4 regions of the Neobacillus sp. DZ-9 genome follow, and region 2 is predicted to be linked to each of the others. Evidence: riboswitches for the same ligand, from Rfam matches in the RefSeq annotation. Region 2 holds a riboswitch; each other region holds the start of a gene.
What was found. Region 2 has a riboswitch for thiamine pyrophosphate ahead of thiM (hydroxyethylthiazole kinase). Riboswitches for the same ligand answer to the same signal wherever they lie in the genome.
Positions count from the first base shown of each region.

Region 1: it holds a riboswitch for thiamine pyrophosphate, as region 2 does, so the genes downstream of both, thiT (energy-coupled thiamine transporter ThiT) here and thiM (hydroxyethylthiazole kinase) in region 2, are expected to answer to the same signal.
Region 3: it holds a riboswitch for thiamine pyrophosphate, as region 2 does, so the genes downstream of both, thiC (phosphomethylpyrimidine synthase ThiC) here and thiM (hydroxyethylthiazole kinase) in region 2, are expected to answer to the same signal.
Region 4: it holds a riboswitch for thiamine pyrophosphate, as region 2 does, so the genes downstream of both, tenI (thiazole tautomerase TenI) here and thiM (hydroxyethylthiazole kinase) in region 2, are expected to answer to the same signal.

Region 1 covers NZ_JCAIOL010000002.1:118,229-125,568, reverse strand. Annotated here, with positions in the region: gene AC59HZ_RS04955 (YbjQ family protein) at 385-699, opposite strand; gene AC59HZ_RS04950 (sigma-Y antisigma factor component) at 680-916, opposite strand; gene AC59HZ_RS04945 (YxlC family protein) at 913-1,260, opposite strand; gene sigY (RNA polymerase sigma factor SigY) at 1,214-1,771, opposite strand; gene AC59HZ_RS04935 (transglycosylase domain-containing protein) at 1,910-3,904, opposite strand; gene AC59HZ_RS04930 (helix-turn-helix transcriptional regulator) at 3,966-4,421, opposite strand; gene thiT (energy-coupled thiamine transporter ThiT) at 4,573-5,157, opposite strand; TPP riboswitch at 5,231-5,337, opposite strand; gene AC59HZ_RS04920 (histidine kinase N-terminal domain-containing protein) at 5,536-6,696, shown strand; gene AC59HZ_RS04915 (GNAT family N-acetyltransferase) at 6,803-7,340, shown strand, end outside.
Region 2 covers NZ_JCAIOL010000003.1:203,140-210,479, reverse strand. Annotated here, with positions in the region: gene AC59HZ_RS09490 (YciI family protein) at 59-352, opposite strand; gene AC59HZ_RS09485 (TatD family hydrolase) at 970-1,743, shown strand; gene AC59HZ_RS09480 (glutaredoxin family protein) at 1,759-2,004, shown strand; TPP riboswitch at 2,131-2,240, shown strand; gene thiM (hydroxyethylthiazole kinase) at 2,321-3,127, shown strand; gene thiD (bifunctional hydroxymethylpyrimidine kinase/phosphomethylpyrimidine kinase) at 3,142-3,951, shown strand; gene thiE (thiamine phosphate synthase) at 3,948-4,586, shown strand; gene thiW (energy coupling factor transporter S component ThiW) at 4,583-5,092, shown strand; gene AC59HZ_RS09455 (acetylornithine deacetylase) at 5,089-6,378, shown strand; gene tenA (thiaminase II) at 6,375-7,046, shown strand; gene AC59HZ_RS09445 (ABC transporter ATP-binding protein) at 7,054-7,340, shown strand, end outside.
Region 3 covers NZ_JCAIOL010000005.1:323,366-330,705, forward strand. Annotated here, with positions in the region: gene AC59HZ_RS16515 (MFS transporter) at 1-1,000, shown strand, start outside; gene AC59HZ_RS16520 (DUF475 domain-containing protein) at 1,151-1,876, shown strand; gene AC59HZ_RS16525 (hypothetical protein) at 1,941-2,687, opposite strand; gene AC59HZ_RS16530 (MFS transporter) at 2,807-3,808, shown strand; gene AC59HZ_RS16535 (transposase) at 3,758-3,922, opposite strand; gene AC59HZ_RS16540 (small acid-soluble spore protein H) at 3,998-4,177, opposite strand; TPP riboswitch at 4,343-4,456, shown strand; gene thiC (phosphomethylpyrimidine synthase ThiC) at 4,633-6,390, shown strand; gene AC59HZ_RS16550 (helix-turn-helix domain-containing protein) at 6,589-6,954, opposite strand; gene AC59HZ_RS16555 (asparaginase) at 7,139-7,340, shown strand, end outside.
Region 4 covers NZ_JCAIOL010000006.1:211,359-218,698, reverse strand. Annotated here, with positions in the region: gene AC59HZ_RS18595 (SagB family peptide dehydrogenase) at 1-66, shown strand, start outside; gene fabG (3-oxoacyl-[acyl-carrier-protein] reductase) at 222-956, opposite strand; gene AC59HZ_RS18585 (hypothetical protein) at 1,409-1,804, shown strand; gene phbB (acetoacetyl-CoA reductase) at 1,842-2,585, shown strand; gene phaC (class III poly(R)-hydroxyalkanoic acid synthase subunit PhaC) at 2,662-3,750, shown strand; gene AC59HZ_RS18570 (DUF4145 domain-containing protein) at 4,005-4,694, shown strand; TPP riboswitch at 4,821-4,929, shown strand; gene tenI (thiazole tautomerase TenI) at 5,012-5,665, shown strand; gene thiO (glycine oxidase ThiO) at 5,667-6,797, shown strand; gene thiS (sulfur carrier protein ThiS) at 6,809-7,012, shown strand; gene AC59HZ_RS18550 (thiazole synthase) at 7,015-7,340, shown strand, end outside.

The sequences.
Region 1 (7,340 bases), on a different contig from region 2:
GTTTTACTATCCGCCTTCTATCTCTTCAGCTAAATGAATAAGTCTAACCTCAACAATTAGTAACATCACATGTTCCTCCCCCTGTTCATGTAAAAATAAAAAAGAGACATACCGCTGTATAAGTGCAGTATGCCTCTGGAAAAAAGAGACAAAAAAACACACATTACGCATCAATAAAGAACGCAACCTGTGTTTTGTCAATTTTTAAATGTACGTTAGAAAGGAATTAAAGAGAATTCTCTTCAGGACAGGTTGCAATTAAATATTTAGTTTTAAAATTAACTTTTCTAATTCTAATCATGGCGCAACCCTCCATTTCCTATTTTTTCTTCCTTTGTTAGATTATCACCAGTTGCTATGAAAGTCAATTCCCATTTTTCAGAATTATTCTGCCTTTACCGCTGTTCCATAAGCGATTAATTCTGATGCCCCTTGCATGACCGAACTAGATTGTAATCTCATGGCGATGATGGCATCTGCCCCTAACTGCCTGGCTTCTTCTGTCATCCTCTCAATCGCCTTTTGTCTCGCTTCATTTAACATATCGGTATATTCCTTTATTTCTCCGCCTACAATGGTCTTTAGCCCAGCCAATAAGTCCTTGCCAATGTGCTTGGATTGGACTGTACTTCCCTTGACCAAACCAAGCACTTCTTTAATTTCCCTGCCTGGCAGGTAATCAGTCGTAACAATCATCATAATTTGGATTCCCCTCATTTCTTCTCTTTTTACGAAAAATTTTTCTCACAAAAATCAAATAAAATAATGTAGGCATTGGTGCTTGAATAAGGCCGACAATACCCCAAAGCCAATAATTATGATTATGTTTACGGGCATCTAAAAATAAATATATGCTTTGTACTAACAAAATAGCAGCCACTAAGATGATGACGGTAAACGAATCCTCTCCCTTCATCCTCTATTCACCTTCTCCATTAAACGTGTCCCACTATAAAATGCTATAAAAATGGTCGTGGCAAACTGTAGAAATATAAAAACAGCAGGCATTTGAAATAAGGAAATCATAATCCCACACAAAATGATTATCGCTACTATTAAAAATAAAGCCAAATCTCTAATGAGTTTTTTCCTAATTCGCTGTTTTTCCGCTAATACCATTTGTTTAAACCATTGTAGATCAGGTGAATAGACTGGGAATTGCTCCATTTTGTTTAAACCTTCTTGCAACTCAGAAACAGCTAAAATGTCCTGATTATTTTGTTGATCGCTGTCCAAAACGATGACTTTCTGTTTCTTCACTTAGGTTCAGCTCCTTTCTGACTGATTTGATCCCATTATGAACTCTTGATTTCACCGTTCCAGGAGATATTTTCAGCCATTCGCCTATTTCTTCGTAGGAGTAGCCATAATAATGCTTTAATATTATGGGAATACGGACGTCCTCAGGCAGTCTACTGAGTGCCTCCAGAGCGTCGTTCCAGTCTTCATTTCTGCTTTCAAAATGCCACTTCAGCTTTCGGTAAATTTCCTCTTGTCCCTGCCAGTTCTTTTCTCTTTTTTTCTTTCGGCACTGATCAATATATGTATTTGTCGCAATAGAAACAAGCCATGTAGAAAATTTGCTTTGTCCATTATATAGGTGAATCTTTTGAATACATTTTGCCATTGTCTCTTGAGCTAATTCTTCAGCTGTATCGGGATTCATTGTAATTTTCATTAAATATTTTACAAGGAATGGATAATGTTCTTTAAATAACATGGCAAACGCAAGATGATCCCCATTTTTAGCATTTTTTATTAATGCATCCATTTAGCACTAACCCTCTCCTTCCCCCATATTCCTTGTTTTTTCTCTCTTTATTTTTGACGAACAAAACTAACTTTCGTTCATTCTAAATTCATTTTATAATTAAACATTGGAAAAAAAAACACGGATTGCTCCGTGCCCTTAATCACCTTTTCCATGTCCCTTATTTTTTCCTTTCTTTTCCCACTTGTCTATTTGCTTGTTCCATTTATCTTCCCACTTTTGAATTTCATTATTAAATTCCTCTTGAAAATTAAATCGATTTTTTTCTTCCAAAGCGGAAATATGCGTCACATTAAATTTTATTTTTGGTTTATTTTTTAATGCTGCCGACATTACTTCACGAAATATAACAGCAGAACCTGTTTTACTGGTGGGAGTGATATAATGTTCCACATCTGTTTTATCATAACCGACCCAGATAGCACCCACGAGCTGTGGTGTATAACCGACAAACCACTGGTCTTTCAGACCATTAATTCCTTTGATCGGTACTTGGGTGGAGCCTGTTTTTCCTGCCGTTTCGCGGCCAGGGATTTGGGCGGCTTTTCCTGTACCTTCTTCCACAACGCCGAGCAGCATTGTTGTCATATCATCCGTCACTGCTTTCGTCGTGACTCTCTCCTTTTTGAGTTTCCATTCAGCAACCACATTGCCATTTGCATCATTGATTTTTTTGATCACATGCGCCTTCACTTTGACACCATTATTCGGAAATACAGAAAAAGCTTCTGCCATGTTTAGGGGAGAGACTCCTTTATGCAAGCCACCAAGGGCAACCGATAAATTCCGGTCCGCTTTATCCAGGGAAATACCGAATCGTTTAACTGAATCCAGCCCCTTTTCAATTCCGATTTCATTTAAAAGCCATACCGCTGATACATTTTTTGATTCCTTAACCGCGTCATACATCGGGACTTCTCCCATATATTGATGATCGTAATTACTAGGCTGATAATTTCTAAATTTCATCGGTTCATCTATTAGCATATCCGTGATTTTCCAACCCTCTTCTAGCGCTGGGGTATAGACAGCTAATGGCTTAAATGAGGAACCGGGCTGTGCTTTTAATTGGGACGCCCGGTTGTAGCCTCTAAAAGTGTGTTCTCCCCTTCCTCCTGCAAGGGCTCTGACTCCGCCTGTTTTGGGGTCTACTAATACCCCACCGCTTTGAACTAGACGGTCTTTTCCTCTTGGAAATAAACTGTTATTTTGATAGGCTGATTCCATTACCGATTGCATATTGGGGTCAAGCTCTGTATAAATTTGATAGCCACCAGTAAGCAGATCATCTTGCGATAACCCATACTGATGAATTGCTTCGTCTAATACCTGATCGACATAATAAGGGAATTTACCGCGGAACGGATCACCGCCCTTATCATCTAAAACCACTTTTTCTTGTTTGGCTTTTTCATATTGTTCATTTGTAATATAGCCTTGATTTTTCATTTGAAGTAGTACAAGATTTCGCCTGTTAACTGCTTTTTGCATATGGTCATATGGATTTAGGGCAGACGGAGCCTTAATTAAACCGGCAAGCAGAGCGGATTCACTAATCGAAAGCGCCTTTACCTCTTTGGCAAAATATTTTCCTGCCGCTTGCTTAATTCCATATGCCCCATTCCCAAAATAAATTTGGTTTAAATACATTTGTAAAATTTCTTGTTTCGAATATTCCCGCTCAACCGCCAATGCTAAAAAGATCTCTTCCATTTTTCTTTTAAGCGTTTTTTCGGATGTTAGGATAGTATTTTTCGTCAATTGCTGTGTGATGGTGCTGCCGCCTTCTACCATCCCTCCTGCCTTCAGGTCACGGAAAAGCGCCCTTGAGGTACCAATTAAATCAACACCTCCATGTTGATAAAATCGATGATCCTCGATGGCAATTACGGCATTCTTCATTGATTCAGGGATTTCCTTAATTGGAACCCCTTCATTTTTATTCGCCGAAACCTTGCTCGCTATTTTCCCGTTTACATCATAAAAAACCGTTGGCTGGGGTAGTTCATTTTTAAGTTCAGATATATTGGCATTCTTGGAAAAAAAATAAATTGCGCCAAAGAAGCCTAAAATAATTACTAATCCGATTAATACCACGATTTGGACTCCATGCCATTTTTTCAAATTTTTCATAGCTGCCTCCTATTTCGAAGAGAAAAAAAAAGACAGGAGAACCCTATCTTATGTTTAGATATTATTCACTTTTCGTCAACTCTTTAAAACGCTGTTTCGATAGCTTCTCATCAAAGCTGCTAAAAATCCGATAATTGCCTTCGTCCAGTATCCTAAAATGTTTACTGAGGATATTTTGTTGGAGAATAAATCCGCTTTTCTTGGATAGTGCTCTCCACCAGATCCGGCCGCCCAATGTTTTCGTTTTGCGGTAATCAATTCCTTCTCGAGCTACCGTTTCCAATACCTCTAGTGGCTCATTACCAAATAAAAATTGTACTGTTTCCGTTTCCCGGAAAAGAGCACAAATAGCAACGACTGTTGACCAGTTAGCAAGGACTCTTCCTTTTTCAATTTGAACAAGTGTTTTCTTTGATACACCAATGATTTCAGCCATTCTATCCTGGGTATAGCCTGCTTCAGTCCGAATCAAGCGAAGCTTTTCAGACACTTTCAATATGATTTCATCTCTGGTCATGTTAAGCCCTTCCTTCAATTGCTTATGGTGTAATTTTACACAAGTTCCTGGAATCATTCAAATTTTATCATAAAAAAACTGCTATCAATTCTTTGATAACAGTTTAATGAACTAAATATTATAAACAGCAAGGCTTTTCTTTTGTTAAAACTTATTTTGCATGTACTAGCATTCTCTTTGGCATTGCTCCAATAACAAGAATGACAATGATGGCACTGATTACAAAACTTGGAAGCATATATGTCCCATTATAAAGCAGGGAATAAATCATAACCGGCTGGCCCTTTGGAGCATACTCTCCAAAGAAAACGAACCCTGAAACGAAATGGCATAGATAACGAAGCAAGCTTCCAATGAAAGCACCAAATAATACATAGCTAATCCATTTACCTTTTTTCCCTTCATTAAGCATTTTGCTTATTTGACGTGCAAAAATGCCCGCAAAGCCTACCACTGTAAAAGCTATAAAGTAATCAATAATTCCTTGAATAATTGTAAATACTTGCGCAAAGCCAAGAATGAACTGTAATAATCCTAATAAAAATCCGGTTAAAAGACCGCCTTTAACTCCCCAGCGGAAGGCCATTAGAAAAATCGGCACCATTGCGATTGAAACCGAGCCTCCTTGCGGCCAGATTTTAAACGATAGAATATTTCCTACATAATCCAATAAATACGCGAGTGCAGTAAAAACAGCAACCTCGGTAATAAATAAAGTATTACTTCTTTTAGTCATTTTAATTTCTCCCTCCATTTTGGTAAACAAAAAAAAAGCAATGCAAGACATAAGGATTGTCTGCATTGCTAATCTATCTGGCAAACCACATCCCTACGCTAGTGTTAACTAACAGGTTCATAGGGTCAGAACTCAACCGTTCACTCTCAGCCGCCATTTGCAGCTCCCCCTGTGGAACTATACAATTAATTCTTTATGAATATACTACTATTTCAAATCGAATACAAGGGTAAATTCCAACTATTTTCAAGAGGAGATTTTCGTGACAAATTGACTATGTAAATATTAAGAAAATAATTTTAACATGTTTTTAAGAGGGTTTTTTGTCATTATCAGCGAATTATATGGTAAGGCGTAATGTGTTTCGGGAGGGACAATATGTTTAAAAATGATCAAACAGATTTAATTGCTTTCTTTGATAAACATAAAGATCAATTGCTTCTTGATTGGGAGAATTCATATATTATTTCTAAAGAAGACCCATATATAGAAAAAATAAGCGAAAATGCCAAAGCACTTTTTCATGTTATCTTAAATATGCATAAGTTGACCGAAGAGGAGCTTTTATTAGTAATCGAAAAGATTGCAAAAGAAATATCGGAAGAAAGAGTAATTGCCAATATTAACATTGGGGATTTTGTTTATAATGTAAATCTTGGCAGAACGATTATGTACAGTTATTTAAGCAAAACAGGGATATCATGGGGGGAAATGCAAGAATCGATCAATCGGATTAATTTCTGTTTTGACAAGTTTTTATACTATGCAGTTTCCAATTATACAGAAGCAAAAAACAAAATCATAGAGGAAAAGACTATGTTCATCGACTCAACCCATCAGGATCGGCTAACCCTTTTGGGGCAAATGACATCCAGCTTTATTCATGAATTTAGAAACCCGCTCACATCTGTTCAAGGATTTATCCAATTGCTTAAAGCTGATTTTCCGAATATGAGATATCTTGATATTATTTCAAGTGAATTAGATCAGTTAAATTTTAGAATCTCTCAGTTTCTGTTATTATCCAAGAAAGAATTGATTGGGAAGGAAAAGGATTACTTTAAACTAAATAAATTGATAGACGAAGTTTTGAACTTTCTCTACCCTAGCATACTTGATGGCAAAGTGAAAATAATCAAAGAGTTGTGTGAGGAAATAACGCTGCACGGTTATGCTGATGAAATTAGACAGGTTTTTATCAATATTATATTTAATGCAATTGATGTTTTAAATCATCATGCGAATCCCCATCCAACAATAGGAATTAACAGTACTTTAGAAGACAACAAACACATTATTATTACCATTTCAAATAATGGTCCTGCAATTCCAACTGAATTGCAAAAAACAATTTTTGAACCGTTCTTTACGACGAAAAAACTTGGTACTGGTCTAGGTCTATTCGTTTGTAAAGAAATTATTGAAAAACACAAGGGGAAATTAACCTGTAATTCTACACCGAATAAAACCACCTTCTCCATACATTTACCGATTGCATTAAATTTGGAAACCGAACATTTAATATATGATAGAAACTAATCCCACTTAATAAAAAGGCGGGATTTTTTTTATCTAGGAAATTTCTTCCGACTTCCCTCTATCTTGCATAGGATATAGGAAAAAATTTAAGCAGGAGAAAAGTTCAATGTTTACATTAAAAGTTGATAATGAAATTGAGCTTCAATTGTTCGAGAGGCACCATGCCTCAAAGCTTTTTCAACTAGTTGAGAACAATCGTAATCATTTACGGAAGTGGCTGCCCTGGGTGGACAGCATGACCTCTCCCTATCAATTCGAGACGATTATTCCTGTTTGGCTTAATCAATTCGCGGAAAGTACCGGATTTAATGTCGGGATTCTTTATAAAGGAGAACTAGTCGGCTCGATTGGCTTACACCAAATAGATTGGCATAATAGCATGACCAGCATTGGCTATTATCTTGCAAAAAATGCGGAAGGTCATGGGGTTATGACCCGAGCTGTTCAAGCATTACTTAACTATGCCTTTTTTCAATTGGGGTTAAATCGAGTAGAAATCCGCTGTGGTGTGAAAAATAAGAAAAGCCGAGCGATACCGGAAAGATTAGGATTTGCCAAGGAAGGTTTAATTAGAGATGGCGAACATTTAAATGGTCACTTCCATGACCTAATTGTTTATAGCATGCTAGCTCGTGAATGGAATG
Region 2 (7,340 bases):
GCCTTATCACAAAAAAGCAGGTGTCGAATGACGCCCGCAATGTGATGATGACATATTTTTATTTCCCTTGGATGAGAGAAACTCTATATTTATGTAATTCTGAACTCATAACTCCGTTTGAAACAGCAGGGTCATTATTCATTACTGTCTCCGCATTTTCCCATGATTCTGATTTAAACACGCAAATTCCAAACGCTCCATCTAAACAAGGTCCTGCCAAAATTAATTTTTCTTCGGCTAACAGTTGTTTAAGATACTCGAAATGATCTGCCATGACTTTTGCCTCTTCATTTGTCATTGATTCAATAAAATCTGAGCGATTCGGCCTAATAAGATAGACAAACTCTTCCAAATAAATTTCCCCTTTGTTTTTTGCAAAAATATTTAAACAGATTTAATTTTATTTTTCATTTTTCTATTTTTGGTTATTCGCCTAATGACATAAATTCCAGCGATTAATGCAAGTAAATTTAAAGAATCACCAAAATTGATAGTAAGACTAAAATGATTGTTAACCCTTACATCAGTCTTATTATTGTTATTCGTACTAGAATGCGATTTCGACTCCTTCAACTCATTTCCCACCAGCACCACCCCCATACTATTAATATATTATATTTCTTTATACAAATCATTCCAATTATTTATCATGGTGTCAGGCACCATAGAAAGACAACCCCCCCTTGAATGTCCACCTCAAGTGGACATTCAAGGGGGGGTTGTCTGTTTTTTGAGAACAAGTGCGAAAAAAGTCGAAAAAATGAAGAGCTTAAATTATTTCCTGTTTTCATGTTTTTTTAGGATAAGGAATGGTAAAATGGCTTTATTATAGGCTCTAATGAAAATTAACTGTCGAGGAAATATTCTTTTATTCCTTGGGAAAGCGCAAGAACAGACATTTCTCGAATTTATTTGTCGTATGAAAGCGCTTTAATTGTTGATGTTAAGGGGATGTGTTAGTTGTTTAAAATGATTGATACCCATATTCATCTTGACCAATACAATGATGATGAAATGAAGCATATAATTAATAGTTCTCCTCTGATAGATAGAATGATCTCTGTTTCATTTGATCTTGATTCGTGTACCAGAAACCTTGAATTAAGCCGAAGATATCAAAAAGTGAAGGCTGCTTTTGGTTTCCACCCTGAGCAAACCTTGCCTAGTAAAGAGTACATAAGTGAATTACTAAAGTGGATAGATCAGCACCGTGGTGACATGATTGCTATCGGAGAGGTTGGACTTCCTTATTATTTAAGGCAACAGAATAAGGTTTCTGCAGACCAATATGAACAATACCATAATATACTGGAGAATTTTATCCAAAGTGCGGTCATATGGGATAAACCAATTGTCCTTCATGCGGTCCATGAGGATGCACCGATTGTTTGTGACCTTTTGGAAAAGTACTCTATTAAAAAGGCACATTTTCACTGGTTTAAGGGAGATCTGAAAACCATAATGAGAATGATAGAGAATGGTTATTTTATTTCTATTACTCCTGATATTATTTATAAAGAAAAAATTAGGAACTTAGTTCAAATGTATCCCTTGGACCAGATGATGATTGAAACAGATGGTCCATGGCCGTTTGAAGGTCCTTTTTCAGGGAAAATAACCCATCCGAATATGATGATTGAAACAATACGGGAAATTTCAAAAATAAAAAAATTGTCATTGGAAGAAGTTTCTGATACATTATGGCGAAACACCATATCATTTTATGGGCTAGAGAATCGATAAAAGAAGGGGAAAACAATGATGAGCAAGCAAGTGATAGTCTATACGACAAACGACTGCATTGAATGTACAATGGTTAAAAAAGTACTCACAGAAGAAGGGATCCCTTTTGAAAGCAGGAACGTTTCGGGAAACCCTGAATATCAAAGGGAAGTGGAAGGGTACGGATTTTTAGGGGTGCCAGTAACAGTAGTTGGTAATCGGGTAGTTAAAGGATTTACAAATGAATTAAAGGAGCTAATAGAGCTGGCGAAAAAAGAATAAAACCATTTAGCAAATTATATTTATCATAATAATATTATGTAAACTTGATTGAATAATTTTTTTAAGTAATTAAATCTTTACTTATAAGTTTAATAGGAGTATTATTGATTTAAATTTAATACGTTAAGTATCTACTAGGGGTGCCCATAATGCGGGCTGAGAGAAAACTGCAACGTTTTTAACCCTTTGGACCTGATCTGGATAATACCAGCGTAGGAAAGTAGTCGAGAATTGTCATTGCGCTTACTTGCTTATAAACCAGGTCCATATATGGATCTGGTTTTTTTATTTTAAAAAAAGAAAAGAGGAAAATCTAATGGAAAAAAACAGTTTGTATGAAACATTACAAAAAGTAAGAGAAGTGAATCCGCTTGTACATAATATCACAAATGTAGTTGTAACGAATTTTACAGCAAATGGGTTATTGGCACTTGGCGCATCACCGGTTATGGCTTATGCGGAGGAAGAAGTTGCCGATATGGCCAAAATCGCAAGTGCGCTCGTTTTAAATATTGGTACCTTAAACTCTCAAAACGTCAATTCTATGATTCTTGCAGGAAAATCTGCGAATCAACACAATGTCCCGGTCATTTTTGACCCAGTTGGTGCCGGAGCAACAAGCTATCGGACAGAAACAGCCCAAAGAATCATGAAGGAAGTCAAAGTCGCAATCATTAGAGGCAATGCGGCAGAAATCGCAAATGTCGTTGGTGAAAAGTGGGAAATCAAGGGCGTTGACGCTGGTAATACCGAGGGAAATGTGATTGATCTTGCGATTACAGCTGCCCAGAAAATGAATTGCTTAGTTGTCATAACTGGAAAAGAAGATATCGTCAGCGATGGCAAAACTACATATGCCATTACTAATGGTCATCCAATCTTAACAAAAGTGACCGGAACAGGATGCTTATTGACCTCTGTAATCGGTGCTTTTGCAGGTGTCGAAAAAGATCTAATAAAGGCTTCCGTTGCTGCGTTAACTTTTTATGGAATTGCAGCAGAAAAGGCAGCACAAAAAACAATTGAACAAGGACCAGGCAGTTTCCAAATCGAATTTTTAAACCAATTGTCAATTGTTTCAACTGATGATATCAAGGAGCACAGCGCAATCAGACTGGTTTAAGGGAGGTAAATAAAATGATAAAAGCATTAACGATTGCAGGATCGGATAGCGGCGGCGGAGCGGGTATCCAGGCAGATCTTAAAACTTTTCAGGAATTGCAGGTTTTTGGGATGTCAGCATTGACCGCAGTTACCGCGCAAAATACACTCGGTGTTCACGGAGTGTATCCGATGTCAGTAGAAGCCGTAGTAAAACAAATGCAAGCAATTGGTGATGATATGGGAACGGATGCCGTGAAAACCGGAATGCTGTTTAATGCAGAGATTATCGAGGCCGTTGCTGAAAATATAAGAAAATATAAATGGGAAAATCTTGTGGTGGACCCCGTCATGATTGCTAAGGGCGGCGCTTCCTTACTGCTGTCAGAAGCCATTGTTGCCATGAAAACATATTTATTGCCACTTGCAAAGGTCATTACACCGAACATACCGGAAGCAGAGGTTCTTACTGGCATGTCGATTCAAACGGCCAAAGATAAGGAGGAAGCTGCTAAGAGATTATTAGAATTTGGCGTTCAAAACGTTATCATCAAAGGCGGCCATGATGAGGATGAATCTCTATCCATCGATTTATTGTTTGACGGGACAGAATTCTACACTTTTTCCAAGGATCGAATTCAAACGAAAAACACTCACGGAACTGGATGTACTTTTTCAGCAGCGATCACGGCTGAACTTGCAAAAGGCAAGTCTTTATATGAGGCAGTCGCATTAGCCAAGGATTTTATTCATGATGCGATCCAATTAGATTTGGAGATTGGCAAAGGCCATGGTCCAACCAACCATTGGGGATATCGAGTAAGGAATGAGGGCTTAATCTTATGAAAAACTTACGAGACTACCTAAAAGTCTATTTTATCATGGGCAGCCCCAACTGCCTGAAGGACCCGGCAGAGGTTTTAAAAGAAGCCATCGCTGGTGGTATTACCCTGTTTCAATTTCGTGAAAAAGGAGAAGTCGCTTTAACCGGAGAGGATAAATTTACTCTCGCCAGAGAACTACAGAGCATTTGCAGAGAGCATCACATCCCGTTCATCGTCAATGACGATATCGAGCTAGCACTCTCGATTGATGCAGACGGTGTCCATATCGGCCAAGAGGATGAGTCTGTGAAAACGGTTAGAAAAAAAATTGGCGATAAACTCCTCGGTGTGTCTGTCCATTCCACAGAGGAAGCGATGACTGCGATAAGAGAAGGCGCAGATTATTTCGGTATTGGTCCCGTTTTTTCGACTAAAACAAAAGCGGATGCCAAGCCGTCCCGAGGTACAGAACTTATAGAGACACTTAGAAAGAATGGATACCAAACCCCTATTGTCGGCATTGGCGGAATTACGGCGGAAAATGCCCGATCTGTGGTGGAGGCCGGGGCAGATGGTGTTTCCGTTATTACGGCAATCAGTCATGCAAAGTCACCTTTAGAAGCTGCCAAGAAATTAAAAGGTGCGGTGATAGGATGAAAAGAACCCATAAACTTACATTAACGGCAATGATGATTGCGATAGGGACGATTTCTAGTAGTTTAGTATCGATTCCGATTGGATTTACCAAGGTCTTTCCTGTTCAGCACTTTTTAAATGTATTATCGGCAGTATTATTAGGACCTTATTACGCAGTGGCCCAGGCTTTTTGTGTATCCCTATTAAGAAACTTAATGGGAACCGGATCCGTATTTGCTTTCCCTGGCAGCATGGTCGGGGCATTGCTGGCATCCTTATTATTTTGGAAAACTAGAAAAATATATCTTGCTTTTATAGGAGAGGTCATTGGAACAGGCATCTTGGGTGCGCTCCTTTCCTATCCAATCGCAACCCTGATTCTTGGACAAAAAGCGACCTTATTTGGATTTATTCCGTTATTTATTTTTAGCTCCTTTGCAGGTGCATTGATTGGATTTGTAATTCTTACTATTTTTTCAAAAAATAAAGTTGTGAATTTGGCAGATTCCAAGGCTGTGAACAAATGAGAAAAGAATTGCTGGAACGGATATCGAATGAAGTGGAAGCAAGAAATGAGGAATTGCTGGAACTGTTAACGAAGCTTATTGCCTTTCCGACTGTAAGCCCTCCTGCCCGAAATACCACGGAGGTACAGGACTTCATTAAAGACTATTTGCAAGACTTGGGATTTACAACGGAAAAATGGGACGTCTACCCCAATGACCCGAATGTGGTTGGCATTTTACACGGTGAATCTTCTGGCCAGTTTAATAGCCTAATTGTGAATGGCCATGTCGATGTGGCCGAGGTTGGGGATGATAAAGAGTGGAATTCAGCGCCATTTGAAACCATAACCAAGGATGGCTATATATACGGCCGTGGCGTTGCCGATATGAAAGGCGGAATCGCTGCCTCACTTGTGGCTATTAAACTTTTAAAAGAACTAGGCATTCCGCTGCAAGGTGACCTCCAATTCCAATCTGTTATTGGAGAGGAAGTAGGGGAGGCCGGAACACTTTCATGCATGGAAAAGGGATTTAAAGCAGATTATGCCGTTGTTGTCGATACAAGCGATTTACATATTCAAGGACAGGGTGGCGTGATTACTGGCTGGATTACGATTCAAAGCAAAAAAACCTACCATGACGGGCTAAGAAGGAAAATGATTCATGCAGGCGGAGGTATCAACGGGGCCAGTGCGATTGAGAAAATGACGAAAATCATTGCCGGGCTTCAAGAACTTGAACGGCACTGGGCTGTGACGAAAAGCTATGATGGCTTTCCGCATGGCACTAATACGATCAATCCTGCCGTCATTGAGGGAGGCAGGCATGCAGCCTTTGTGGCCGACCGCTGTTCATTATGGATCACTGTACATTTTTACCCCAATGAAGATTACGAAGACGTGATTAAGGAAATTGAACAGCATATTGGTGCTGTCGCTGCTTCAGACCCATGGCTAAGGGAGAATCCTCCGGAATTTGTTTGGGGCGGTAAATCGATGATTGTGGACCGCGGAGAAATTTTCCCATCATTGGAAATCGATCCTGAGCATCTTGGAACAAAACTTCTAACTAATTCCTTTGAAAAATTGCTCGGCATTAAGCCAGCGGTTGGGATGTCAACCACTGTAACGGACGCAGGCTGGCTTGGCAGGGCGGGGATTCCGACGGTTATCTTCGGACCCGGAAAACTAGAAGATGCCCATGCTGTCAATGAAAAAGTAGAAATCCGCCAATTGCTGGATTTTACAAAAGTATTAGCCGTATTTATTGCAGAGTGGTGCAATACAAGGAAGGAGGAACAGCAATGAAATTTTCACAAAGGCTTTATCATAAAGTAGAGGATATTTGGAAAAAAACGCATCAGCATCCATTTGTTGTCGGAATGGGGACGGGTGAATTACCTGTTGAATCCTTTATCCGTTACATGAAACAGGATTATGTGTACTTAATCGACTATTCTAAGCTGTTTGCTTTGGGTGCTGTAAAGGCGGGGGACCTGGAGACAATGGCGGCGTTCGCTAAACTCCTAAACGAAACCTTACATGGAGAAATGGAACTCCATCGTCAGTACGCTGAAAGATTTGGAATTACATATGAGCAGCTTGAAGAAACAAAGCCAACTCCCATCAACTTAGCTTATACCCGGTACATGTTGAATGTCGCCCAAAATGGCTCATTGGAGGAATTAGTCGCTGCTTTACTGCCGTGTATGTGGAGCTATTGGGAAATTAGCAAAATGCTAGCAGATAGCTATCCAGATTCTATCAATCACTATCAGTATGGTGACTGGGTAAAAATGTACTCTTCGAGTGAATTTGGTGAGCTTGCCTCTTGGCTCATTAATTTATTGGATGCATACGCAGATGGAAAACCTGAACGGGAGCTGGCCATTTTAGAAGAACACTTTTTGACGACTTCTCGATTTGAGTACATGTTCTGGGATATGGTTTATGAGGGAGGCGATTGGCCTGTCTAATTCGTCCATGTTATCCATCAAAGATCTGACATATTCATTTAGCGGCGAAAGGCCAATTTTTCAAAAAATTACTTTGAATGTACAGCCAGGCGAATTTGTATCCGTTATCGGGGCAAGCGGTTCTGGAAAAAGTACTCTTTTTAAATTGATTACGGGTTTACTAGAGCCAGAGGTGGGAGAAATTCGCATTGGGCAGCAGGATTCAAAGAGAAGATTAGGACAGGTAGGCTACATGCCTCAAAAAGACCTTCTTTTGCCATGGAGGACGGTTTTGGACAATGTGCTGCTGCCGCT
Region 3 (7,340 bases), on a different contig from region 2:
ATATGGCAGAAAACCGATGATCATTCGGGCAGGATTTGCTTTGTTTGTTATTTATACGTTAATGGCTTTTGTCACAAATCCTTATGAAATATTGGTGCTGCGAATCCTGCAGGGGTTATTAAGCGGGTTCATTCCTGGTGCGATTGCTTTGATTGGAACCAACACGCCAAATGAAAAAGTGGGCTACGCACTTTCGATGATTTCTTCTGCCTCGGCATCAGGAGGAATTGTCGGACCATTGCTCGGCGGGGGAATGGCAGAATTAGTCGGAAACCGTTGGGCTTTTGCTAGCGCTGGATTCATTGTTTTTATCGCGACCTTCTTGATCATTTTTTTAGTAACAGAAGAAAATTTCACACCAAGCAAGAAACGAGGCTCTGTAAAAAATGATTTTAAAACAGCCTTGGAGAACCGTCCGCTCCTGCTTGTTTTAATTTTAACCGTCATTACTGCCTGTTCGGTGATGACGATCGAACCGGTGTTACCTTTGTATATCGTTAAATTGAGCGGTTCTGCCGATAACACTTCATTACTGGCAGGAATTGTGTTCTCCCTGCCAGGGATTGCAAGTGCGTTTTTTGCTCCTTTATGGGGAAAATGGGCAGATAAGGTTGGATTTCAGAAAGTTCTCTTTATAGGACTGCTCGGTGGCGGAATTTTCACCATCGGCCAGATTCTATTCACTCATTTATGGGGATTCTCGATGATACGCTTTGTGTCTGGAATCTTCTTCTGTGCGGTTTTCCCAGCTTTAAACGGCTTGGTAGTGAAATCGACAACAGAGGATTTCCGCGGAAGAGCGTTTGGTTTAAACCAAACGGCTACCCAAATTGGCGGGATGACAGGACCGTTGATCGGCGGATTACTGGGGGGCATTTTCCCTGTACAAAGTGTATTTATGTTAACGGGCATTTTATTATTAGTTGCGATGGTAATGGCTTATTGGAATAGCAATGAGTTGAATAGCAGCCTGAAAAGAAAGGCTGTATCAAGTAAATAGTACATTGTTTATCCAAAAAAACCCCTGGGTCCAATTTGAGGACCCGGGGATTTTTTTTGGTTCATATAATCAATGGGTGTACATACATTTAAAATAATAAGTCCATATTTTTTTGTAACTAAACTAGACATAAAGGAGAAGGACAAGCAGATGGGTTTCTTACATGAAATATTTAATAGTTATGATACCTTTTTATCACTAGACGCATTAAGATCAGTCTTTTCTAATCCAGCAAGCTGGGGGATTATCGGAACACTAATCATTTTGGAGGGGCTGCTTTCTGCCGATAACGCCTTAGTCTTAGCCGTTATGGTGAAGCATCTTCCAAAACATCAGCGAAAGAAAGCCCTATTCTATGGAATCTTTGGTGCTTATTTTTTTCGTGTTATCGCGATAGGGTTAGGGGTTTCCTTAATCAATATTGCTTGGATCAAAATTGTCTGCGGTCATTATCTCCTTTGGATGGTTTTTCAAAATTTTATTAAGAAAAATGAAGAAGAAGGCGAAATCCAAGGCAAAAGAATGGGCTTTTGGAGAACTGTGATAACCGTTGAGCTTATGGACATTGCCTTTAGCTTTGACAGCATAATTGCGGCATTCGGCGTCTCGAATCAAGTTTGGGTACTACTATTAGGCGGGATGTTAGGAATTTTAATGATGCGCGGTGTCGCTCAATTATTCCTAACCTTAATTGAAAAAGTCCCGGAATTGGAAACGACAGCCTTTATTTTAATAGCCATCATTGCCATTAAAATGATGGCTGCAGCCTTCGGATTTCATCTCGATGAATTAATTTTCTTTAGTATTTTAATAGCTGTATTCATGGGAACCTTTATCGTTCATTTTTTCCGTGGCAATTCAGAAAGAACGATCTAATTTCAAAAATGGAGCAGGGTGGCTAGTACCCTGCTTATATTTGTTAATTTATTGGTAATAGTTGTTACTCCTTCTTAGTGACTTTTCGTAAATACTTCTCCATTGAGGACAGTAATTCAGATAAAGATACATCATCATCTTCATTATTCGCTCTTTCCATAATAACCTCGTCTGTTAAAGGTTCCTCTTGAATATACTGTACACGTTGACGTGATTTCTTCCTATCGGAATCTGATTTTGATGATTGTCTTTCGGCTTCTTTATCAGAGCGAGATACGCTTTGTTTCTCTGATTTGGAGGATCGGGAAACCTCTTGTTTGTTTGATTGCTTCGATTGCTTCGATTGATTTGAAGCCTGGTTATTCGATTGTTCATTTTGGGCATTTTCAATTTTAAGGCCATAGCTAATATTTTGGATATGGAACATCGAAAGGCGGACAATTTCCTCTTTGTTAATTAAAGACACGTAATCTGGATGGATATCACTTAAAACACCTTCAATCTTCTCCGGGCCTCCGCGATTAATACTGACCCATTGAAATTTCAATGATTCCATTAAGCTATAGAAATTATCTGCTTGTTTATATTGAATATCATTTGGGACCACGATGTTAAATTCCATTTGGCCCTTCATGTTATCGGTAAAGCTCTTTATATGTTGAGTATTATAATAGACGAGTCCGTCGTCTTCCGTGAATAGGGCTAGATGATCTTCACTGGCATCCATTAACTTCCCAATTCTGGATTCAGAGCCGCCCCGATTGACCTTTATGACTTTCCCAATAAAGTATTTCATTATGTCTTTATGCATAATAAGTTTTCCCCCTGTAAATTTAATGAATTATATTAACACTGCATCTATATGTGTCACGGGATGACGTTGTCCTAATAAATTAGCCTTTTTTTTTAAGATTAAGAGAAAATAGGCAAATGATAGAGTATGATACAAGGCCAGAACCCAGAGGGATGAGCAGTGTGTGTGCTTGTATCCTATTTATTTTAGCTGTGATCGCATTTATGGGGCAGTTAAACATGAGCGTCCTTTTTATGATCATGTTTGTTATGGGCATGATGGATAGTTTCTTTCCGCCAGCCTATTCAGCTGTAAGAGCAAAGGTTTTTACAGAGGATATTCGTAACGCCGCCAATTCTTTAACTCAAGTCAGTATGCAGGTGTTAAGAATATCAGGTCCGATTATAGGAGGATTGATTTTAGCTTCCTTATCTTCAGGTTGGGGAATTGGGATTGATGCCCTTACTTACATTATTTCATTGATCTTTTTATTTAGCCTTCGAACGTTATCCTTTCAAAAAACAAAAGAAATACAGAGGGAGAAAAATTCAATCAAACAGGATTTTTTGGAAGGGATTGTGGTCCTTAAAGAAAAGCCCTGGTTATGGATTACGATTCTAGCATTCTCCTTAATAAATATTTTTTCAGGCGGCATCATTAGGGTGTTAATACCATGGCTTGTGAATATTTATTATGAGTTTGAACCAGTTGTATTTGGGCTTGTTCTTTCTTCGTCCGGGGCAGGGGCTATTTTGTGCGGAATCATTTTTGGTTTAAGAAAAGAATGGAAAAAAAGAGGCTTGCTTGCTTATGGGGGCGTTGCATTAAGTGGAGCAGCATTGTTAATGATGCCATTTATCTCGAGTGTTCCGGTATTAATGTTGTGTATGTTTATGGAAGGTGCCGGAATTATGTTATTTGGATTGATTTGGGAAACGAGTCTTCAAGAACTTGTCCCAGAAGAAAAATTTGGAAGAGTTGAACGCTTAGATATGTTAGGTTCATTTGCTCTTTTACCTATAGGATATCTGATAACTGGCTGGTTAGCAGAAGGAGTGGGAGAAATTTTCACATTTATTCTTAGGGCATCAGCACCACCCTCCAGCAGCGTTTTCTTCCATGCAGCTATCATAGGTTAAAATCGGGGTACTGTCTTTCATTCCATGCTTCTTTGCCAATTGTTTATAGCTCAATTTTCCCTCTTGATATTCTTTTACAAGTTTTAATTTAAATTGTTCACTATATTTAGCCATAAAAATACACCCCAAAAGTTAAATTTCTCTCTAACTTTTGGGGTGCAGTACAACGGTTTACTGCTTTTCGTTTCATCATTGTTCTACTAGGTTTGTAACAGAAACACTTTGTTTATTGTTTGGTTCCTCCAGTGGATGAATGGTTGCTTTTCCGCTTTGTTGATCTACATGCTCAATATAAATACGAGTACCGTTATAGGTCACGTTTTCCATTTGTGGTGAATTACATATTTCCTGTGCGCGTTGTGCGTCCATCATGCGTAACCTCCTTTCGTTTTTTACTACAAGAGTATTTGTAATAATCTAAGGGTTTATTCATATGAATGGAATAATTTATTGGTTGAGTAATGTAAAAAGCTTTATTAATAGTTAAAATTATGTTATTTATTATATGTAAGTTATATAACAATATATTGTTGTTTGCTCTACTAGGGGGGTCCGATAGCTCGGACTGAGAGAAGGATGCATAAAATCTTTTGACCCTTTGAACCTGATCTGGATCATACCAGCGTAGGGAAGTAGTTTTGAAGGTGTCATTTTCGTTTTTCTATTATGCGCCGCTACTTTTTGACGATTAATCAGGTTCTGTTTGCCAACAGAGCCTTTTTTTATTGTCATCTATTTATATGTCTGTCTATGGACTTAACATGTAATGGACTATGCTGTAACTTCTAGATTGCAAAATCTATCATTTTTAGGAGGAAGTTACAATGCAAAAGGGAGTAAACGTAAACATCGAATTACAATCACCATTTACAGGAAGCAGAAAAGTTTATCTTGAAGGATCAAGACCTGACATTAAAGTCCCGATGAGAGAAATTCAGTTGGCACGAACGGTTACAACTTATGGTGAAGAAGAAAATGCACCTGTTCGAGTTTATGATACTAGTGGGCCATATACAGACCCGAACCATCAAATTGATATCAGGAAAGGGCTTCAGGCACTTCACAAAAAATGGATTTATGAACGTAATGATGTTGAAAACTATGCAGGAAGAGAAATAATGCCAATAGATAATGGCTTCCGTGATGCAGACGAGCGAGCCAATCTTGAATGGTTTCCTAACATAAACAAATCACCTTTGCGTGCCAAAAAAGGCCATAATGTTACCCAAATGCATTATGCGAAAAAAGGGATCATCACTCCTGAGATGGAATTTATCGCGATTCGTGAAAATGTAGAGCCTGCATTTGTCAGGGATGAAGTTGCCCGCGGGAGAGCGATTATTCCAGCTAATATCAACCACCCTGAAAGTGAACCGATGATTATTGGACGAAATTTCCATGTGAAAATCAATGCCAATATTGGAAATTCTGCTGTTTCTTCCTCAATTGAAGAAGAGGTTGAAAAAATGACGTGGGCTGCTCGATGGGGAGCTGATACAATCATGGATTTATCTACTGGAAAAAATATACATACAACAAGAGAGTGGATTATCCGCAATACCCCAATCCCAGTGGGAACGGTGCCGATTTATCAAGCCCTTGAAAAGGTGAATGGAATTGCTGAAAATCTAACCTGGGAAGTTTATCGCGATACGTTGATTGAACAAGCAGAACAAGGGGTCGATTATTTTACGATTCATGCTGGTGTGTTGTTACGTTTTATCCCTTTGACAGCGAAACGGACGACAGGAATTGTATCCCGTGGAGGTTCGATTATGGCGCAGTGGTGTCTGGCCCATCATCAGGAAAATTTTCTTTACACCCATTTTGAAGAAATTTGTGAAATTTTAAAGCAGTATGATATTTCGGTTTCATTGGGAGATGGACTTCGCCCTGGCAGCATTGCCGATGCCAATGATGAAGCGCAATTTGCAGAGCTTGAAGCTTTAGGGGAATTGACGGAAATTGCCTGGAAGCATGATGTCCAGGTCATGATTGAAGGCCCTGGACATGTTCCAATGCATTTGATTAAGGAGAATGTGGAAAAGCAAATGGAAATTTGTAAAGAAGCTCCTTTTTATACTCTTGGGCCCTTAACAACCGATATTGCACCTGGATACGACCATATTACTTCTGCCATTGGCGCCGCGATGATTGGCTGGTTTGGAACGGCCATGCTTTGCTATGTAACACCAAAGGAACATCTTGGCTTACCCAATAAGAATGATGTTCGTGATGGCGTTATTGCTTATAAAATTGCAGCCCATGCTGCTGATCTGGCCAAAGGTCATCCAGGTGCGCAATTGAGAGACAATGCCTTATCGAAAGCCCGTTTCGAATTCAGATGGGAGGACCAATTCAACCTTTCATTGGATCCTGAACGTGCAAGAGAATACCATGATGAAACGCTCCCTGCTGAAGGGGCCAAAACAGCTCATTTTTGTTCCATGTGTGGTCCAAAGTTCTGTTCGATGAAAATTTCCCATGATATTCGAGGTATGGCAAAGAAAGATGAAAGGAATGAAGGTATGAAGAAAAAAGCGGAGGAGTTTCTCATCAATGGGTCAAAAATATACCGATAATACTTCTTCCTATGAAGTAAAAAATTTATTAGAGGAAATTGATGATTTATACCAAAAAATTCATTTTTTAAAAAGTAGAATAGACTCCATTCAATGCCGATGTAGGCATATTTTTTGGGAAACCCCTGGAATGAGAAAATGTCAGAAGTGTGGGTTCGCTGAAAGCACCTATTATTAATGGTGTAAGAAACAAAAGGCTCAACATTTACATGTTGGGCCTTTTTCTAATTTTAATTCTCTTTTTGAACGTATAAAGGCGATAAAGTCGATTTTTTCGTCTGCCGTTAATGGTTCCCCATCTATCAAAAGAGAAGGAGATAGGGGAAGTATGGCAGTTGTGATTTCAACTGTTGTCTGCATCCGATGCAACTCATCTGTTCTCCTTAACAAATAATCAACAGACGTATCAAATAATTCCGCTATTTGTGTGAGTGAAAGTAAGGAAGGTTCCCGGTATCCTGACTCATATCCAGCATAAGTGCTTTTAGCGATTCCTAATTGATCAGCGGTTTCCTGCAGCGACCATTTTCGTTCCTTTCTTAATTCGGATAAACGATCCAGCATTCGTCTCCAACTCCATTTTCTTAATATTGTTCACATTATAGCATAGAATGATAGACTCGAATAGAAAAATGTACGCGTTTCGAGTACAAACTATTGATTTATCCTATTTAAGTTCTATAATGAAAAGTATAGATACGCAATACGCGAATAATCACTATTTTTTCACTCAATGGAGCTGATACATTTGAAGAAAATTTTATTGCTAGCCACCGGAGGAACCATTGCATCCGTAGAAGGAAATGAAGGACTCGTTCCAGGTCTATCCGCTGAGGAATTGCTTCATTATTGCACAATTACTTCCTATGATATTAAAATTGATAGTGAAATCTTAATGAATATTGATAGCACCAATATGCAGCCAGAGCATTGGGTGGAAATGGCCCAAG
Region 4 (7,340 bases), on a different contig from region 2:
TTGATTAAAATCCCTGTTGGACCCTATCGTCCCCGCGCCTGGTTAAAGGGAAGTTTGCTAAGCTAGGTTTTATTGCAAAAATAAACAAAACTGAAACCATCCAATTTTGGATGGTTTCAGTTTTGTTTTCATACATACTAAAAATAGTAGCACAAACAAAGCCCATGGTTTGTGCTACTATTTTTTTATAGTTTCTATTTAGTTAAAAGAACCTATCGTACCTAAATAACCAAACCTCCATCAACACTTAAAACAGTTCCGTTAATATACTTTGCATCGTCTGAAGCTAAAAATAGGTAGGCCGCTGCAATATCCTCTGGCTTACCAAGCCTTTTTAGAGGAGTTTTTTCTTTCATTAAATTTAGTACCTTTTCTGGGACTGCAGCGGTCATGCCTGTTTCAATGAATCCAGGTGCTACTGCATTGACTCTGATCCCTTTGGGTCCAAACTCCTTCCCCCAACTTTTTGTTAGTCCGATTACGCCGGCCTTTGTAGCAGCATAATTTGTTTGCCCAATGTTTCCATAGATACCGACAACTGAAGAAGCGTTAAGTATAACACCCGACCCTTGTTTTACCATGATGGGGGCTACAGCTTTTGTGCATTTAAAAACACCCGATAAGTTGACAGAAATAACTTTTTCCCAATCTGAATCCTCCATCTTTGTGAGAAATCCATCAAGGGTAATTCCGGCATTGTTAATTAAAATGTCAATTTTACCGTACTTTTGAATAATTAATCGCACCATTTCTTCAATCTGGGAGCTTTCTGTTACATTAACTTTATAGAAATTTACTTTTTCATCATTCAATTCTCCTAATGCTTCCTTGCCGGCAGATTCATCATAATCACATATAACAACACTCGCTCCTTCTTTTAGAAATTTTTTTGCCGTTTCTTTTCCAATTCCTTGTGCCCCGCCTGTAATTAAAACGACTTTTTCTATAAACCTCAAAATTTCCACCTCTTTTTCAATTTCTTTCAATCACCTAGAATTCATGAAGAGAAAAAAATGCAGTCAGAAATTTTGTCTATTTTGTGAACAATAACGACCACCAAAAAACATAGATTTGTCGACAATTGTTGAAAAAAGAAAAGACGGAATACCTGTGAATATGCAACTATTTTCCCAATAATATAATCGCGATTTGCTACAAATATTATTCATTAGATAACAAAATTAGAACAGAGGAAAATATATCGAAAGAAGAATCTACCTGTGAAACCATTGCCTTTATTGACTTTGCGGGATATTTAAAAAAATCCTATAGGTGTAATTTACATAGAAGGTAGAAAAATGTCGTAAAATGCAATAATATTTTTTGAATGTTTTTAATGTTTGTTCTTTAAATGTTTCAAGGATGATAGTACGATAAAAACGTCGGAAAAATTGCAAGGAGGAAAAAAATGAGCAGAGATTTTAACTTATTTGAAGTTTGGAAGGATCTTTATAATCAAACCAGTAATTTTTATGATGAAAAAATTATGGAGTCTTTTCCTTCCCAGGGTATAGGGCAAATTTTGGACATGAATCTACAATTTAAAAAATTGATGGATGAAACAACAGAAAAGTATTTAGAACTTGTTAATGTGCCATCTCGAAAGGACCTTTCGAACGTGTCCTCACAGATTGTTAATGTCGATGCAAAAGTTGATAGTTTAGAAGAATTACTCGAAGAGAAACTGGAAAACAACGAAAATCTGGTATCGTTTCAACACGAATTAACGGATTTAAAACGTGAAATGAAGAACTTGGATAAAAAACTTAATCAAATTATTTCTTTATTAAAAGCCACAGAATAATTCAAATACAAAAAAATAATATTTGGGGTGAGAAATAATGACAGATTTAAAGGGAAAAGTAGCTATTGTGACAGGTGGGAGCAGAGGAATTGGTTCAGCAATTTCCAAGGAACTGGCAAAAAATGGTGTGAAAGTCGTTCTTAATTATGTGACTCGTGAAGAGTTGGCTGAAAAAATGGTCGCGGATATATACGAAATCGGTGGCGAAGCATATGCAGTTCGTGCGGATGTTTCAAATTGTGAGGAAGCAGCCTATCTCGTACAACAAACAATCGATCATTTTGGACGATTAGATATTTTAATTAACAATGCAGGTATTACGAGGGATAGCACATTCAAAAAACTAAGTTCAGAGGATTGGAGAAGGGTAATTGATGTTAATTTAAATAGTGTTTACAACACAACATCTGCTTCCCTCCCGTACCTTCTTGAATCAGATGCAGGCCGCATCATCAACATTTCCTCGATAATAGGGCAAGCTGGAGGTTTTGGCCAGACCAACTATGCTGCAGCAAAAGCCGGCCTTATTGGCTACACAAAATCACTAGCTCTCGAACTAGCGAAAACGAATGTAACAGTTAATGCGATCTGCCCAGGATTTATCGGAACCGAAATGGTTCAAGCAATTCCTGAAAAAGTGCTTGCTGGAATTGTGGAAAAGGTACCACAAAAACGGTTAGGAAAACCGGAAGAAGTAGCACGCGGTGTTGCCTTTTTATGTAAAGATGGTGACTATATTACTGGTCAGCAGCTTAATATTAATGGCGGACTTTACATGTAATAGATATGTAGGTGGTTGTTGGATGGCTTAGTACATAGCAAAAAAAAATAACTAAACTAAGGAAGGAGTGTACAACATGAGTGTAAATGCCGAAAAAGAATGGGAAATGCTTTTGGATTTATTCCCTCAAGAGTACGGACAGCAAATAAAACGTGTCATCAAGGCAACCCAAGTGTTAACCATTGACGCTGAACCAGAAGTAGGGCCTACTCCGAAAGAAGTGGTTTGGACTAAAAATAAAACGAAACTATATCGTTATCTTTCCGAAAAACCGAAAAAGCATAAAATACCATTACTCTTGATTTATGCACTAATAAATAAACCATATGTATTGGATTTAACTGAGGGTGGAAGTCTAGTTGAATATTTAGTTAATAATGGGTTTGATGTCTATCTCCTTGAATGGGGGACCCCAGGCTACGAAGATCGAAATATGAAACTTGATGATTTTATTGTTGACTATATACCAAGAGCGGTTAAAAAAGTCTTAAAAACATCAAAGGCAGACGAATTGTCCATCCTTGGGTATTGCATGGGCGGTACGATGACGTCTATATTTGCAGCACTTTACCCTGAATTGCCGATTCGTAATCTAATTTTTATGACAAGTCCTTTTGATTTTGAGAATTCAGGCTCTTACGGGGCAATGCTGAATGAAAAATATTTTAATATTGATAAAGTAGTAGATACTCTAGGTGTGATTCCTCCTGAAATGATTGACTTTGGAAACAAATTGATTAAACCAATGGGAAACTTCTTTGGACCATTTGTAAGTCTTGTCGATCGTGCTGATAACGAGAAATTTGTAAAAAACTTTAAACTACTGCAAAAATGGTTAAACGATGGAATTCCATTTCCAGGTGAAGCATATCGCCAGTGGATAAGAGATTTTTATCAAAAAAACAAACTGATTAAAGGGGACCTGGTTGTCCGCGGTCGTAAAGTCCATCTGAACAATATCACTGCTAATGTACTAAACTTGGCAGGCCAATCTGATCTAATTGCCCAGCCGCATATGGTAGAAGCCTTGATGGACGCTATTTCTAGTAAAGATAAACAGTTTGAAAATTTACCTGTTGGTCATACGTCCATTACATTTGGCAGCCAAGCAACAAAAATAACTTACCCAACTATTGGTGACTGGCTTGGTGAACGTTCTAACTAATTATTTAACTATTAATAAGTACAATTATTTTTTTCTCTAGGTGAGTGTTTTTATGCACTCACTTTTTATATTATCTGATTCATTTTTGAAAAATGAATCCAGGAGAAAAACATATATGAAAGGAATTATTTAATTAGTTCTTGGAATGGAAATCCTAAAGGATGAAAAAACTATAGGAATGAAATCTAATTGGTGATGTAGTAAAAGGAGACACACTGGTAATAGGCATAAATGAAATTCGGGAGGTATAACGAATGAGAAGGATAAATCCAGGCTCCGTCATTTCTTACATAAAGTATGGGAATCTAAAGATACCAAAGAATATTCAGTACGAATGCCCGGAATGCAGAAAAACCACTGAATTTATGCTTAATGCAAACTACCAGAGCAGTAAGAATGGCATGGTAACTGAGAGTAGTTGTCCATTATGTAAAAAATCAGCAGTATTCGTCATTATGACTAAGGAAGTTATAGATGAACAAGGCGAAAATGCTGATACTTTTATTTATGACCTTCAAGCTTCCAAACATCCGGTAAATCAAATAGAAAGTCTACCCAATATACCCAAGGATCTGATCAGGGCCTACCGTTCAGCAATAAATGTTTATGAAGCTAGAGAAAATTCAGCTACTGCTGTTATGTCAAAACGTGTGATTGAAAGTATCCTAAAGCATTTTCTCGGGGATAAAAGTAAGGCTCAGCCTTTGTCTCAACAGCTTGAAATCCTGCCGAATCATGTGGATTTGGCAAAGCCTATTCAATCTCTTAGCCATTTATTGGCAACTGATGGTTCACTTCATCGGATGCTTGAATTGGAAACCGAAATGGATTACGAGACAACATCATTAATAATGGACTTATTAGAAAGCTTGATTGAGTATCTTTTTGTTTTGCCGGGGAAAATCGAAGTTACCAATAATAAGATAGCAAAGAAATTTAATTAGCAGAAAGCATAGTAAACTAAATAGAAGTTAAATGAAGGTTCCCTAGTATAAAAAAGTTATTTAACTTTTCTAACTGAAGTGTTAATATTATCTTTAAAGGTTAACATTACAAATTAATATTTTAAGCAATTCCGCTAGAGGTGCCTTTTTAAAGGGCTGAGATTGAAGTGTTACTTCGGGACTCTATGAACCTGATCTGGGTAATACCAGCGTAGGGAAGTGGAAAACTGGATATTTGAAGAATCATCGTTTCTATTCAAATTTTCGACCACTTCCTTAAACATTTGGAAGTGGTTTTTTGTTTTTCACTTTATTTCATAGATAAGCGGAATCTTCTCAAAGGGGGGAGATGTATTATCACTAGTTTTTATGGGAATGAGTTCCATATCATCTCCAATGGAAAAATGCCGATCGAGCAATTATGTGAAATTGTAATGGATATTCACCCATATGTAACCGCGATTCACTTACGAGAGAAACAAAGATCAGCTAGGGACCTTTTTCAAGCAGTTGAACTTTTAACAAAGAAAAACATACCCCTATCTAAGATCATTATTAACGATCGGGTCGATGTTGCCTTCGTAAAAAGGGTTAGGGGAGTTCAATTAGCCTTTCATAGCTTAGATGCAGACCTTGTAAAAGAAAATTTTCCCCAACTTATGTTAGGGAGTTCTATTCACTCCTACGAGGAAGGAGAAAAAGCAAAAGAGAAGGGTGCTGATTACCTCCTATACGGTCATGTTTTCCCTTCTCAATCAAAGCCAGGAATGAGACCCAAAGGACTAGAGGAATTATCTAGGATATCCCAACTGGACATTCCAGTTATTGCCATTGGCGGCATAACACCCGAAAATACGGGGCAGGTACTTCAGGCAGGAGCAAATGGGATTGCAGTCATGTCAGGAGTTTTAGAAGCGCCCGATCCATTATCCTCTGTAAAAACTTACATTCATGCATTAGAGGAGGGTTAAAGTGGAAAATTCATTTGATGTTGCCATAATTGGCGGGGGAATTAACGGGGCCTCCATTGCCTATCAATTATCAAAAATGGGAAGAAAAGCAATCATCATTGAGAAAGATCAATTGGCTTGCCAAGCGTCAAGTGCGGCAGCCGGAATGCTGGCAGCACAAGCGGAGATTGAACAAGACGGTCCTTTATTCCAGTTGGCTTTAAAAAGTCAGGCGATGTTTTCTGCCATTACAAGTGAGTTATATGAATATTCAGGAATCGATATTGAGTATGTGAATAAAGGGATGCTTAAAATTGCTGAAACCGAAGAAATAGCAAACGAAGTAAAAAAACAGGTCGCCTTTCAAAGGAAATGGGATCCAACGATTAAATGGCTGGATGCAAAGGAATTACAAGAAATGGAACCGTCACTTTCGCCAAATGTAGTCGGAGCGATGTATCTCCCTAACGATGGGCATGTGCAGCCAGCAAAGTTAACCGAAGCGTTTGCCAAAGCGGCTGTCTATTTTGGTGCGGAAATACGTGAAAACACGGAGGTCCTTTCGTTTATTTTTGAAAATGGACAGGTTAAAGGGGTTAAAACCACCAAAGGCATCATACATAGCGAGCAAGTGGTCGTAGCAACTGGGGCTTGGGCGGCGAAATTAATGCGTGAATCTGGGCTGGATATTAGTGTTTACCCTGTTAAAGGTGAATGCTTTTCGATAAGAACGGATAAACCGATCATCAACACGACGATTTTTTCCGATAAACGCTGTTATCTGGTCCCAAAACGAAATGGGGAAATTTATATTGGCGCGACCATGATTGAACATACCTTTGATAACAAGATAACGCCAGAAGGAATTACTACATTAATAGAAAGAGCCTCTCAACTAGTTCCTCAGATCAAGGAGGCAGCGTGGGAGCGGGTGTGGTCGGGAATTAGGCCGCAAACAGCCGATGGACTTCCTTACCTTGGTGAGCATCCCAACTGGAAAGGACTGTTTGTTGCCTCAGGGCATTTTCGAAATGGGATTTTATTAAGTCCGATTACAGGGAAACTAGTAGCTGATCTATTGGCAGGCAGATTGCTAGATGAAAGTCTTCTCTCAGCATTTCAATTAGAAAGACATAAAGTAACAGTGGGTTAGGGAGGGTAAACATGAAGGTATTATTGAATGGCGAGTTGGTCCAATTGCCAGAGCATGTCTTGTTTGTTTCAGATGTTCTCAAACAGTATGAAATCCATGATAAGGTCGTTGTCGTGGAGGTTAACAGTGAGATATTAACCAAGTTAGAACACCAAAGTACTAGATTAGCAGATAAAGATAAAATTGAAATAGTCCATTTTGTAGGAGGCGGTTGATTATGTTAAAAATCGGTTCATTATCCTTTCAATCTCGTTTGTTACTGGGAACGGGAAAGTATCCAAGCTTTGAAATCCAGAAGGAAGCCGTAGAGGTTTCCGAAGCAGAAATCCTTACGTTTGCGGTTAGACGTATGAATATTTTTGAATCAAGCCAGCCGAATTTTTTAGAACAGCTAGACACCAATAAATATACGCTTCTGCCTAATACTGCAGGTGCAAAAACCGCAGCGGAGGCTGTCCGGATTGCCAAATTAGCCAAAGCTTCAGGCCTATGCGATATGATTAAAGTGGAAGTGATCGGCTGTGATAAAACATTGCTCCCTGA